Regions from separate parts of the Enterobacter cloacae complex sp. HYC003_NIDB genome, predicted to be linked through region 2. Evidence: predicted binding sites of a transcription regulator. Region 2 holds the regulator's gene; the other holds the start of a gene.

Region 1 (6,899 bases), 670 kb from region 2:
ATAACGGTAACTTTCTGCATCGTTTGCCACCAGCTCGCCGATGCGCGGCAGAACGTGGAAGGAATAGGCATCGTAAGCTTTGCTCAGCGGGTCGATAATCGGTTTAGAAAACTCGAGTACCAGCAGTCGACCGCCCGGCTTAAGCACGCGGTACATGGAGCGCAGCGCTTTATCTTTATCGGTCACGTTACGCAGACCGAAAGAGATGGTGATGCAGTCGAACGTATTATCCGGGAACGGCAGCGCTTCGGCGTTGGCCTGAACATATTCAACGTTGCCTACCACGCCGATGTTACGCAGCTTTTCGCGTCCCATTTTCAGCATGGAGTCGTTGATATCCGCCAGCACCACGCGGCCGGTTTCGCCAACCAGACGGGAGAATTTAGCGGTCAGATCCCCTGTGCCTCCGGCTAAATCCAGCACCGTTTGTCCACGGCGCACGCCGCTGCAATCAATAGTGAAGCGCTTCCACAAGCGATGAATGCCAAATGACATCAAATCATTCATCACATCGTACTTCGCCGCCACGGAATGAAATACGTGGGCCACCATGTCAGCTTTCTGCGCTTTGGCGACAGTCTGAAAGCCAAAGTGCGTTGTGTCTTGTGAATCGTCAACCATCTCAGAGCCTGCTAATCAGTCAAATGTTCGTGAAGTGTAACAGATTGGGCGCATTTGCCCTACGTTTCAACCACCGTGAAAGAAACGCGCCGGCTGCGCTTCGGGGGATAAACTCGCCGCTAAATCGTTGTCTTCATTGCGGCTATTTTGCTTACCGTCGCCTTCACGCAGACGAAACTCTTCGTCCTGAGCGGTAGCCTGCTCCACCAGTTCCGGATTAATCTCGCGTTTAACTTCCACCCCCAGGCTGCGAAACGCCTCCGCCTGCGCCAGCAAATTGCCACGCCCGGAGGAGAGTTTTTTCATCGCCTGGCGGTAGTTATCCTGCGCGCGATCCAGGCTTTGCCCCACCGAGGACATATCGTCCACAAACAGCCGCATTTTGTCGTACAGCTTGCTGGCGCGATCGGCAATCTGCTGCGCGTTACGGCTTTGGTGCTCATAGCGCCACAGGTTGGCAATGGTACGTAACGCCACCAGTAGCGTGGTGGGGCTGACCAGCATAATGTTATTTTTCAGCGCTTCGGTGATCAGTTCGGGCTGTCTGTCGAGCGCCAGCAGGAACGCAGGCTCGACCGGAATGAACATCAGCACATAATCCAGCGATCGCAGCCCCGGCAACTGCTGATAATCTTTTCTGCCCAACAGACGGATATGGTTACGCACGGAGGCGATGTGCTCCTGCAACGCTGTTTCGCGGGTGTAGTCATCCTCAGCGTTGAAGTAGCGCTCATAGGCCACCAGCGTCATTTTGGCGTCGATAACCACATCTTTGCCCTGTGGCAGACGAACAATGACATCCGGCTGCATCCGCGAGCGCGCATCGTTCTCAATGCTGACCTGCGTTTCGTATTCGTATCCTTCGCGCAGGCCAGAGGCCTCCAGCACGCGCGTCATGACCACTTCGCCCCAGTTTCCCTGCGCTTTGTTATCACCTTTCAGTGCGCGCGTCAGGTTAACCGCCTCCTGCGCCATCTGCGCATTCAGCTGCTGGAGATTACGAATTTCATGCGCCAGCGTGTGGCGTTCGCGGGCTTCCTGACCAAAGCTGTCCTGTACCTGACGGCGAAAGCCATCCAGCTGTTCACGCAGCGGCGTCAGCAGGCTGTTCAGGCTCTGGCGGTTCTGCTCATCCACGCGGCGATTGCTGTGCTCAAAAATGCGGTTCGCGAGGTTCTCAAACTGCTCGCTAAGACGCTGCTCGCTGTTGATCATCTGACGGATTTTGTCTTCGGCGTGCAGTTGGGTGGACTCAAGACGGGTGGTCACTTCACGGAGATCGGCCTCCAGCGAGGTATTGATATCACGCAGATTGCGCAGTTCGTTATTGAGCAGTTCGCATTCGTCGCGCCAGTGGTCACTCAGCGCAAGCTGTTGTTTCGTCGCGCTAAGTTCAGCGACGATCTCTTCGCGCTCTGCCAGTTGTTCGGCTTTCTGCTGCGCATGCTGGTAGCCGGAAATGAGCCAGCCAATCCCCACGCTCACCAGCGCAATCACTGCATAAATCAGGATTGAGATATCCACAATGCCCCCTGCATCAACGTATTACCGCACAAAATAGAATTGTGCTGTATGAACGTCCAGTTTGAAAGGGTTTTCCTGCGAGGCGTTACGCAAAAAGAAAAGGCCGAGCATGTCGGCCTTTCAGCACTGAAGAGAGAATTAGATCAGGCGGCGCGCCGCTTCAACCACGATTTTCACCGCATGGCTTTCAGTCTGCTTCATGGTTTCAGCGTTCGGGATCTCCTGCTGGATACGGTTGACGATAACGCCCGCCACCATACCGGCACGCAGACCCTGGCTTGCGCACATGGTCAGCAGCGTCGCAGATTCCATTTCGTAGTTCATGACGCCCATCGACTGCCACTCTTCCATGGAGCCTTTGAAACGGCTTACCACGCGACCAGAGAAGGTGTCGTAACGCTCCTGGCCCGGGTAGAAGGTATCGGAAGAGGCAGTTACGCCCACGTGGGTGGTGGCGCCCACGGACTTCGCGGCTTCAACCAGCGCGGTGGTGCATTCGAAATCGGCCACTGCCGGGAATTCCATCGGTGCAAAGTGCAGGCTTGCCCCGTCCAGACGCACGGATGCGGTGGTAACCAGCACGTCGCCCACGTTGATGTGCGGCTGAATGGCGCCTGTGGTGCCGATGCGCAGGAAAGTACGAATGCCCAGCTGCGCCAGCTCTTCAACGGCGATAGAGGTAGACGGGCCACCAATACCGGTAGAGCACACGATCACCGCTTTACCGTCCAGCTCTGCGCGCCAGGTGGTGAATTCTCGATGCGCTGCCAGCTTAACCGGCTTATCCATCAGCGCGGCGATCTTTTCCACACGCTCAGGATCGCCAGGGACGATAGCAAGCGTAGCCCCTTGTAAATCGTTTTTAGTGAGGCCGAGATGAAAAACATCAGACTTAGACATAGGTGACTCCTCTGTGGGTCGGTTTGTCAGAAGAAGTAAAACGGTACTTTACAGAAGCAATGTGCATTATTTCGTGACACACCTCACCATGAATGAAAATGATTGCAGTTAATTTCCATAAAATAGTGATTTACATCACATTAACAAGTTATATCGCCGGGTGCTGCACAAAAGATAGACGCTATAGGGCACTGTGGATTGTTAACCTGGTGTCTATATTTATCTTTGCGCTAATCCATTCATTGGTACGGAGAATGCCATGACTGAAAAAACCGGTTTTGCACCTGCTGCGGCCCCGCATGCTTCAACCATCGTCTCAACCCCTGAAGAGGCCATTACCGCAGGCGAGACCTCCATTCCCTCCCAGGGAGAGAACATGCCAGCGTACCACGCGCGGCCAAAATCCGCCGATGGCCCGCTGCCCATCGTGATCGTGGTGCAGGAAATATTTGGCGTTCATGAACATATTCGCGACCTCTGCCGCCGTCTGGCGCTGGAAGGTTACCTGGCCGTTGCGCCGGAACTCTATTTCCGTCAGGGCGATCCGAATGATTACAGCGACATCCCGACGCTGTTCAGCAACCTGGTCAGCAAAGTGCCGGACGCGCAGGTGCTGGCCGATCTCGACCACGTTGCCAGCTGGGCGGCGCGCAACGGTGGCGACCCGCACCGTCTGATGGTGACCGGCTTTTGCTGGGGCGGACGCATTAGCTGGCTGTATGCCGCGCACAATCCGCAGCTGAAAGCCGCTGTGGCCTGGTACGGTAAACTGGTGGGTGAAAAGACCCTGAACTCGCCGAAACATCCAGTTGATATCGCCACCGATTTAAATGCCCCGGTGCTAGGGCTGTATGGCGGCCAGGATACCGGCATTCCGCTTGATACCGTCGAGACCATGCGCCACGCGCTGCGGGCGGCAAACGCGAAGGCCGAAATCGTGGTGTACCCGGATGCGGGACACGCGTTTAATGCCGATTATCGTCCGAGCTATCACGCAGAATCGGCGAAAGATGGCTGGCAGAGAATGCTGGCGTGGTTCAGCCAGTACGGCGGGAAGAAAGCGTAATACAAAAAGCCCGGTGGCGGCTGCGCCAACCGGGCAATCCAGCCCCACTACGCCTGACGCAAATTCTGCGCCGCCTGCACCATGTTCGCCAGCGCCGCGCGGGTTTCAGGCCAGCCGCGAGTTTTCAGGCCGCAGTCCGGGTTTACCCACAGGCGTTCCGCCGGAATGCGCCGGGCGGCTTTTTGCAGCAGCGATTCAATCCACTCCACGCTCGGCACGTTAGGGGAGTGAATGTCATACACGCCCGGCCCGATTTCGTTCGGGTAGTCGAACTCTTCGAACGACTCCAGCAGCTCCATGTCTGAACGCGAGGTCTCGATGGTGATCACATCGGCGTCGAGCGCGGCAATGGAGTCCATGATGTCGTTAAATTCGCAGTAACACATGTGGGTGTGGATCTGCGTGTCGTCCTTCGCGACGGCCGCGTTGAGGCGGAACGCCTCCACGCCCCACGTCAGATAAGCATCCCAGTCGCTGCGACGCAGCGGCAAGCCTTCACGCAGCGCCGGTTCGTCGATCTGAATGATGCCAATCCCCGCCGCTTCCAGATCCGCCACTTCATCACGCAGCGCCAGGGCGATCTGTTTGGCGATGGTTTCCCGGGATACATCTTCACGCGGGAACGACCAGCAGAGAATGGTCACCGGCCCCGTCAGCATGCCTTTTACCGGTTTGTCGGTCAGAGACTGGGCATACTTCGCCCACTCCACGGTGATCGCTTCCGGGCGGCTGACGTCACCGATCACCACCGGCGGCTTCACGCAGCGGGAGCCGTAGCTTTGCACCCAGCCGTTCTGGGTAAAGACAAAGCCGTCCAGGTGTTCACCGAAGTATTCCACCATATCGTTACGCTCGGCCTCGCCGTGCACCAGCACGTCCAGACCCAGACGTTCCTGCTCGACGATCGCCTGTTTGATGTGCTCCGCAATGCCGGTGCGGTAGTGATTCGCATCCAGATTGCCCTTTTTGAAGTCCAGGCGCAGGCCGCGGATCTCGGTAGTCTGCGGGAAGGAGCCGATGGTTGTGGTCGGCCACGCGGGCAGGTTAAAGCGCGCACGCTGGGCTTCGGCGCGCACTTCATACGGGCTCTGGCGCTGGCTGTCCCGGGCAGTGATGGCCGCCAGACGTTTTTCCACCGCCGGGTTATGCACGCGCGTCGAGTGACGGCGCGCCTGGATCGGGGCGCTCCAGTCAGTAATCGCTGCTGTGTCGCCGCTGTTCAACGCGTCGCGCAGCAGAGCCAGCTCCTCACACTTTTGCAGGGCAAAGGCAAACCAGCTTTTCACCTCAGGATCGAGTCGGGTCTCCACGCTCAGGTCGATCGGGCTGTGCAGCAGGGAACAGGAAGAGGCTACCCACAATTCACGTTTACCGACAATGTCCTTGATTTGTGCATATTTCCCGGTGAGATCGGCACGCCAGACGTTACGACCATTCACCAGACCGGCAGAGAGCAGCCACTCCGCAGGCAGACGCTTGTGCAACTCTGCCACATCGTCTTTGCCGTGAACGAGATCAACGTGCAGACCCTGAACCGGCAGCGCGGTAATGGTGTCGAGGTTCGGCGTTACGCCCTCGAAATAGGTGGTCAGCAGCAGCTTCACATGGCCCGTGAGCGCGTCATACGCCGGTTTGAAGGCATCCAGCCACGCCTGCGGCAGCTCAAGCACCAGCGCCGGTTCATCGATTTGCACCCACTGAATACCGCGTTTGCCCAGCTCAATCAGCACCTGCTTATAAACCGGCAGAATATCGTTCAGCAGGCTGAGGCGGTCGAACTGCTCGCCTTTCACTTTGCCCAGCCACAGGTAGGTGACCGGCCCCAGCAGCACGGGTTTCACCTGGTGACCCAGCGCCAGCGCTTCGTCCACTTCATCCAGAAGCTGGGTCCAGGTCAGTTTGAACTGCTGGTCCTTAACGAACTCCGGCACCATATAGTGATAGTTAGTGTTAAACCACTTGGTCATTTCCGCCGCTGCCGCTGGCTCACCCGTTGGCGCGCGGCCACGGCCGATGCGGAACAGGGTATCGATATCCACCGATCCATCGTTGTTCTGATGACGAGCCGGCACGTTGCCAAGCAGCAGGCTGGTGGTCAGAACATGGTCGTACCAGGCGAAATCGCCCACCGGCAGCAGGTCTACGCCCGCCTGTTTTTGCTGATCCCAGTGACGCGCGCGCAGCTCGCGCCCCACCGCCAGCAGTTCTTCGCGGGTGGCGTTACCCGCCCAGTAGCTTTCTTGCGCTTTTTTCAGCTCGCGACGCAGACCAACGCGAGGGAAACCGAGAGTGTGAGTGCGGATTGTCATGGCATACCCCTTGTAGAAATTCGTTATTTAGACGTCCAGATGTTTACACTTCTATAATTGGCAGGTACTGTATATTCCTCAAGCGCAAAATGTTCATGGCGAAGTGAAGGACTTTCATGATCGAGATAAAACACCTGAAAACGCTACAAGCGTTGCGGAACTGCGGTTCTCTTGCGGCGGCAGCGGCCACGCTGCACCAGACTCAGTCTGCCCTTTCTCACCAGTTCAGCGATCTGGAACAACGCCTCGGCTTTCGTCTTTTTGTGCGTAAGAGCCAGCCTTTGCGCTTTACGCCGCAGGGCGAAATTTTGCTTCAGCTGGCGAACCAGGTGTTGCCGCAGATTGCCAGCGCGTTGCAGTCCTGCAACGAGCCGCAGCAGACCACCCTGCGCATCGCCATTGAGTGTCACAGCTGTATTCAGTGGCTGACCCCCGCGCTTGAGAACTTCCGCCAGAAGTGGCCGCAGGTGGAGATGGAC
Region 2 (6,899 bases):
TTGATCACCTCGAAAATTCACGGCTTTGCCGATGCGATTGACTATTACCGTCAGTGCAGCGCCATGCCTTTACTGAACCAAATCACGAAACCTACGCTGATTATCCACGCCAAAGATGATCCGTTTATGGATCACCACTCGATTCCGGCGCCCGATCATCTGCCGGCCAACGTGGAGTATCAGCTCACCCAATTCGGCGGACACGTCGGCTTTGTCGGCGGCACGCTGCGTCGGCCAAAAATGTGGCTTGAGACGCGTATTCCCGACTGGTTAACGGCTTATCTGGACGGTAAATAATGATTATTCCCTGGCAGGATCTCTCTCCCGACACGCTCGATAATCTGATTGAAAGCTTTGTCTTGCGCGAAGGCACCGATTATGGTGAACATGAACGTTCGCTTGAACAAAAGGTCAACGATGTTAAGCGCCAGCTTAAAAGCGGCGACGTGGTGCTGGTATGGTCCGAACTGCATGAGACGGTCAATATCATGCCACACAACGCGTTTCACGGCTGATCTTTACACTTTTCCAGTCAGGGAGTTGCTATGTCTGCCAGACATCCGGTTATTGCCATTACGGGTTCGAGTGGGGCGGGAACCACTACCACCAGCCTCGCCTTCCGCAAGATCTTCGCCCAGCTTAACTTACGGGCGGCAGAGGTAGAAGGCGACAGCTTTCACCGCTACACGCGCCCGGAGATGGATATGGCCATCCGCAAGGCGCGCGATCTGGGTAAACACATCAGCTACTTCGGCCCGGAGGCGAATGACTTCGGCCTGCTGGAGCAAACCTTCCGTGAATACGGGCAAAGCGGTACCGGGCAGTCCCGCAAGTATCTCCACACCTACGATGAAGCCGTGCCCTGGAACCAGGTCCCCGGCACGTTCACGCCCTGGCAGCCGCTGCCGGAACCGACTGACGTGCTGTTTTACGAAGGATTGCACGGCGGCGTGGTGACGCCTCAGCACGATGTGGCGCGCCACGTGGATTTGCTGGTGGGGGTGGTGCCGATTGTTAACCTTGAGTGGATCCAGAAGCTGACGCGTGACATGAGCGAGCGCGGCCATTCGCGAGAGGCGGTCATGGACTCGGTGGTGCGCTCCATGGAAGATTACATCAACTTCCTGACGCCGCAGTTCTCCCGAACCCACATTAACTTCCAGCGCGTCCCCACCGTGGACACCTCCAACCCGTTCGCTGCAAAAAGCATCCCTTCCCTGGACGAGAGCTTTGTGGTGATCCACTTCCGCAACCTGGAAGGCATTGATTACCCCTGGCTGCTGGCGATGCTACAGGGTTCGTTTATTTCGCACATGAATACGTTAGTGGTACCGGGCGGAAAAATGGGGCTGGCAATGGAGCTGATCATGACACCGCTGGTGCAGCGGCTGATGGAAGGAAAGCAGATCGCGTGAATTGTTTTGCCCGGTGGCGCTGCGCTTACCGGGCCTACGGGCGTGCTTTTGTAGGGCGGGTCAGCGAAGCGCCACCCGCCAAAAAATTAAGCCGCGATCACTTCATAAGAATGGGTGATTTTTACCGCTTTCTCCAGCATTAGCGCCACAGAGCAGTATTTCTCCGCAGACAGGTCAACCGCACGCGAGACCGCCGCATCCTTCAGTTCTTTGCCGGTGACGATAAAGTGCAGATTAATATGCGTAAACAGGCGTGGCGCCTCTTCGCGACGTTCTGACGTCAGCTTCACTTCACAATCGGTCACGTCATGACGGCCTTTTTGCAGGATCGACACCACGTCGATCGCGCTGCATCCGCCCGCCGCCATCAGCACCATTTCCATCGGGCTTGGCGCTTTATCGCCGGAGTTGCCATCCATCAAAACCTGGTGCCCGGAAGCAGACTCGCCCAGGAACGTTAACCCTTCAACCCATTTCACACGCGCTTGCATATTCACTCACTCCAACGTTGCATTTTTTATGACAGATTACGTGTACGTTACATTTCTCGCAACGGAAGGCGACCTGCGTCATGCTGAAGCGAGACACCAGGAGACACGCGGCGAAAGCTATGCTAAAACACTCTGGATGCTACAGTAATACATTGACGTTACACATGTATGCAGAGGACATCAAACTTTACTGGCTGCGAAACGTTACGACAGCCGACTTCCCAGGTATGGGTAAGAATTCGATTGCAACCCCAGAGTCCGGATGCATCTTATGACTCTGGTGACAGCTTATAACAGAGGATAACAGCGCATGGTGCTTGGCAAACCGCAAACAGACCCGACTCTCGAATGGTTCTTGTCTCATTGCCACATTCATAAGTACCCATCAAAGAGCACGCTGATTCACCAGGGTGAAAAAGCGGAAACGTTGTATTACATCGTTAAAGGCTCGGTGGCCGTGCTGATCAAAGATGAAGAAGGGAAAGAGATGATCCTTTCTTATCTGAACCAGGGCGATTTTATCGGTGAACTGGGCCTGTTTGAAGAAGGCCAGGAACGTAGCGCCTGGGTTCGTGCAAAAACAGCATGTGAAGTGGCTGAAATTTCTTACAAGAAATTCCGTCAGCTGATTCAGGTCAACCCTGACATCCTGATGCGTCTTTCTTCCCAGATGGCACGCCGTCTGCAAGTGACCTCTGAGAAGGTGGGTAACCTCGCCTTCCTGGACGTGACCGGTCGTATCGCGCAGACGCTGTTGAACCTGGCGAAACAGCCAGACGCCATGACCCACCCTGACGGTATGCAAATTAAAATTACCCGTCAGGAAATCGGTCAGATCGTCGGCTGCTCCCGTGAAACAGTGGGCCGTATCCTGAAGATGCTGGAAGACCAGAACCTGATCTCTGCCCACGGTAAAACTATCGTGGTCTACGGAACCCGTTAATTTCGGTCAAACGGCGTGCCGCCGCAGGGTGGCACGCCGTTTTTGTCTCTACTCCTCATGTGGCGCAGGCTGATCTATCACCCGGAAGTTAACTACGCACTACGACAAACGCTGGTGTTGTGTCTTCCCGTGGCCGTGGGCCTGATCCTCGGACATCTTCAGCAAGGCCTGCTGTTTTCCCTCGTGCCCGCCTGCTGCAACATTGCCGGTCTGGATACACCGCATAAACGCTTTTTTAAACGTCTGATTATTGGCGGCAGCCTGTTTGCCGGCTGTAGCCTTGCCGTACAACTCTTACTGGCCCGCGACATTCCTCTGCCGTTGATCCTGACCGTGCTGGCGATGACGCTCGGCGTCACCGCCGAAATCAGCTCGCTGCACGCCCGGCTGCTTCCCGCGTCGCTGATTGCCGCCATCTTCACCTTAAGCCTTGCGGGCAATATGCCGGTGTGGGAGCCATTGCTGATCTACGCCCTCGGCACGCTGTGGTACGGGCTGTTTAACTGGTTCTGGTTCTGGCTGTGGCGGGAACAGCCGCTGCGCGAATCCCTGAGCCTGCTCTACGTGCAGCTTGCTGAATACTGCGAAGCAAAATACACCCTGCTCACTCAACATACCGACCCGGAAAAATCCCTGCCGCCGCTGCTGGCGCGCCAGCAAAAAGTGGTGGATCTGATCAGCCAGTGCTATCAGCAGTTGCACATGCTTGCCGCCAACAAAAATCATGAATACAAGCGGCTGCTGCGAACCTTCCAGGTCGGGCTGGATTTGCAGGAGCATATCTCCGTCAGCCTTCATAATCCGGAAGAGGTGCAAAAGCTGGTGGAGCGCAGCCATGCGGAAGCGGTGATCCGCTGGAACGCGCAGACCGTCGCGGCCCGCCTGCGGGTGCTGGCTGACGATATCCTCTATCACCGCTACCCGACGCGCTTTAACATGGACAAACAGCTCGGCGCGCTGGAAAAGATTGCGCGTCAGCACGCGGATAACCCGGTCGGGCAATTTGCTGCCTGGCATTTCAGCCGCATCGCCCGGGTGTTACGCACCCAGCGCCCGCTTTATGCCCGGGACCTGATGGCCGATAAGCAAAAACGGCTGCCGCTGCTGCCCGCGCTCAAAAGCTATCTATCACTGAAATCTTCCGCCCTGCGCAATGCCGCGCGGATCAGTGTGATGCTGAGCATCGCCAGCCTGATGGGAATGGCCCTGCACCTGCCGAAACCCTACTGGATCTTAATGACCGTGCTGTTTGTCACCCAGAACGGCTATGGCGCCACGCGGGTGCGCATTCTGCATCGGGCGGGCGGTACGATGGCGGGGCTGATTATCGCGGGCGTGACGCTGCACTTCCACGTGCCGGAAGGCTATACCCTGGCCGGTATGCTGGCAATCACGCTGGTGAGCTACCTGATCATCCGCAAAAACTACGGCTGGGCGATGGTGGGCTTTACGGTGACGGCGGTGTATACCCTGCAACTGCTCACGCTTAACGGGGAACAGTTTATTATTGCCCGGCTGGTCGATACGCTAATTGGCTGCCTGATCGCCTTTGGCGGCATGGTCTGGCTGTGGCCGCAGTGGCAAAGCGGGCTGCTCAGGCAGAACGCCCACGACGCGCTCGAAGCTGACCAGCAGGCCATTCGTCTTATTCTGAGCGATGACCCGCAGCCCTCTCCGCTGGCCTACGAGCGCATGAAGGTCAACCAGGCGCATAACGCCCTGTTCAACTCCCTTAACCAGGCCATGCAGGAGCCGGGCTTTAACGCGCACTATCTGGCTGACATGAAGCTGTGGGTCACGCACAGCCAGTTTATCGTCGAGCACATCAATGCCATGACGACGCTGGCGCGGGAGCACACGATGCTGACGACGGATCTGGCGCAGCGCTATTTGCAGTCGTGTGAAATTGCGTTGCAGCGCTGTCAGCAGCGTCTGGAGTATGACGCGCCGGGCGAGTCAGGGGATTCGAACATTCTGGAAGCGCCGGAGACGCTGACCCACGGGCCGATGAGCACCCTTGAGCAGCATTTACAGCGCGTTCTCGGGCACCTGAACACCATGCACACCATTTCGTCGGTGGCATGGCGTCAGCGCCCGCATCACGGGATTTGGTTAACGCGCCGGTTAAAACGAACCGCGTATTAGCCGCTGACGATCTTCGCGACCGCCGCGGCAAAACGGGTTAATCCGTCTTCGATGTCTTTGTCTTCCACCACCAGCGATGGCGCAAAGCGCATCACGTCCGGCCCGGCGTTGAGCACCATGACGCCTTCGTGCGCGGCGGCGTGCAGGAAATCGCGCGCGCGGCCTTTGTACTGCGGCTTCAGTTCGGCGCCGATCAGCAGCCCCATCCCGCGGATGTCGCTGAAGACATCAAACTGTTGGTCAATCTGCTGGAGATGTTTCACAAACAGGTCGCGTTTCGCATTCACGCCATTCAGGACGTCCGGCGTATTAATGATGTCGAACGCCGCACCCGCCACGGCGCACGCCAGCGGATTACCGCCGTAGGTGGAGCCGTGTGAGCCCACATGAAATGCGGAAGCGATATCCTGGGTGGTGAGCACCGCACTGACCGGGAAACCGCCGCCGAGCGCTTTCGCGCTGGTCAGAATATCCGGCGTTACGCCGTAGTGCATATAAGCAAACAGGTCTCCGGTACGCCCCATCCCACACTGCACTTCATCAAACACCAGCAGCGCCTGGTGCTCGTCGCACAGCTCGCGCAGCCCTTGCAGAAATTCCGGGGTGGCCGCCGTGACGCCGCCTTCCCCCTGAATGGGCTCGACCACCACGGCACAGGTGTGATCGTCCATCACCGCTTTAACGGCGTGGAGATCGTTAAACGGCACGTGGATGATATCCGCAGGTTTCGGACCAAAGCCGTCGGAATACTTCGGCTGGCCGCCAACGGAAACGGTAAAGAAGGAGCGTCCGTGGAAGGCGTTATGGAAGGCGATGATTTTGGTTTTGTACGGGCTATGACGCGTGGTTGCGTAGTAGCGCGCCAGCTTAAAGGCGGTTTCGTTGGCTTCGGTGCCGGAGTTCATAAACAGCACGCGTTCGGCGAAGGTGGCATCGATGATCTTACGCCCCAGACGCAGCGCCGGTTCGTTGGTGAACACGTTGCTCGTGTGCCACAGCGTTTCGCCCTGCGTTTTCAGCGCGTCCACCAGCGCAGGATGGCAATGGCCCAGCGCCGTCACCGCAATACCGCCTGCGAAATCAACATACTCGTTGCCCTGCTGATCCCAGACGCGGCTGCCTCTCCCTTTCACCGGGATAAACTCAGCCGGTGCATAAATCGGCAGGATCACTTCATCGAATGTCGCGCGGGTAATTGCTGGTTGTTCAGTTGCCATGTCATGACCATCCATTTTTATGTCACATTGATTGTGAAAATATAATCACAAAATATGCATAAAAAATCACAACAAGGCAACAGATATTCAGCGATTAAGGAAATTGGCCAGCAGCGCGTGCCCCTGTTCGCTGAGAATGCTTTCCGGGTGGAACTGCACGCCTTCCAGATCGTACTCACGGTGACGAATGCCCATGATCTCCTGCGTCTCGCTCCAGGCGGTGACCTCAAAGCAGGCCGGCAGGGTCGGCGGATCAATGATCAGAGAATGGTAGCGCGTCACGGTTAACGGATTGTTTAGCCCCAGAAATACGCCGGTACCGGTGTGCGTGACCGGAGAGGTTTTGCCGTGCATGACTTTCGCGGCACGGACAATGGAGGCGCCAAAGACCTGCGCAATGGCCTGATGACCCAGGCAGACGCCCAGAATCGGCAGTTTGCCCGCATAATGGCGGATCGCCTCCAGCGAGATACCGGACTCCGAAGGGGTACACGGCCCCGGCGAAATCACGATTTTCTGGGGTGCCAGCGCGTCAATGTCAGCCAGCGCGATCTCATCGTTACGGCGGACAACCACCTCTGCCCCCAGCTCACAAAAATACTGGTAAAGGTTCCAGGTAAAGGAATCGTAGTTATCAATCAGCAGAATCATGGCGGCTCCTGAAAAAATGGCCGCCCTATTTTACGCA

The links. The regulator CRP, encoded in region 2, controls carbon source genes, mostly activating them, when cyclic AMP is high. The targets are predictions, from matches to a motif close to ATGTGANNNNNNTCACAT.
Region 1: the regulator CRP is predicted to act here: its motif matches at 3,169-3,186, upstream of udp (uridine phosphorylase).

Annotation. Positions count from the first base shown of each region.
Region 1 is NZ_CP114220.1:4,623,392-4,630,290, forward strand. Features, by position in the region: gene ubiE (bifunctional demethylmenaquinone methyltransferase/2-methoxy-6-polyprenyl-1,4-benzoquinol methylase UbiE) at 1-621, opposite strand, end outside; gene rmuC (DNA recombination protein RmuC) at 688-2,145, opposite strand; gene udp (uridine phosphorylase) at 2,284-3,045, opposite strand; gene O1722_RS22145 (dienelactone hydrolase family protein) at 3,305-4,111, shown strand; gene metE (5-methyltetrahydropteroyltriglutamate--homocysteine S-methyltransferase) at 4,159-6,420, opposite strand; gene metR (HTH-type transcriptional regulator MetR) at 6,537-6,899, shown strand, end outside.
Region 2 is NZ_CP114220.1:401,875-408,773, reverse strand. Features, by position in the region: gene O1722_RS01835 (hydrolase) at 1-297, shown strand, start outside; gene O1722_RS01830 (YheU family protein) at 297-515, shown strand; gene O1722_RS01825 (phosphoribulokinase) at 546-1,415, shown strand; gene O1722_RS01820 (OsmC family protein) at 1,502-1,906, opposite strand; gene crp (cAMP-activated global transcriptional regulator CRP) at 2,217-2,849, shown strand; gene O1722_RS01810 (YccS/YhfK family putative transporter) at 2,907-4,994, shown strand; gene argD (bifunctional acetylornithine/succinyldiaminopimelate transaminase) at 4,991-6,211, opposite strand; gene pabA (aminodeoxychorismate synthase component 2) at 6,299-6,862, opposite strand; gene O1722_RS01795 (putative adenosine monophosphate-protein transferase Fic) at 6,893-6,899, opposite strand, start outside.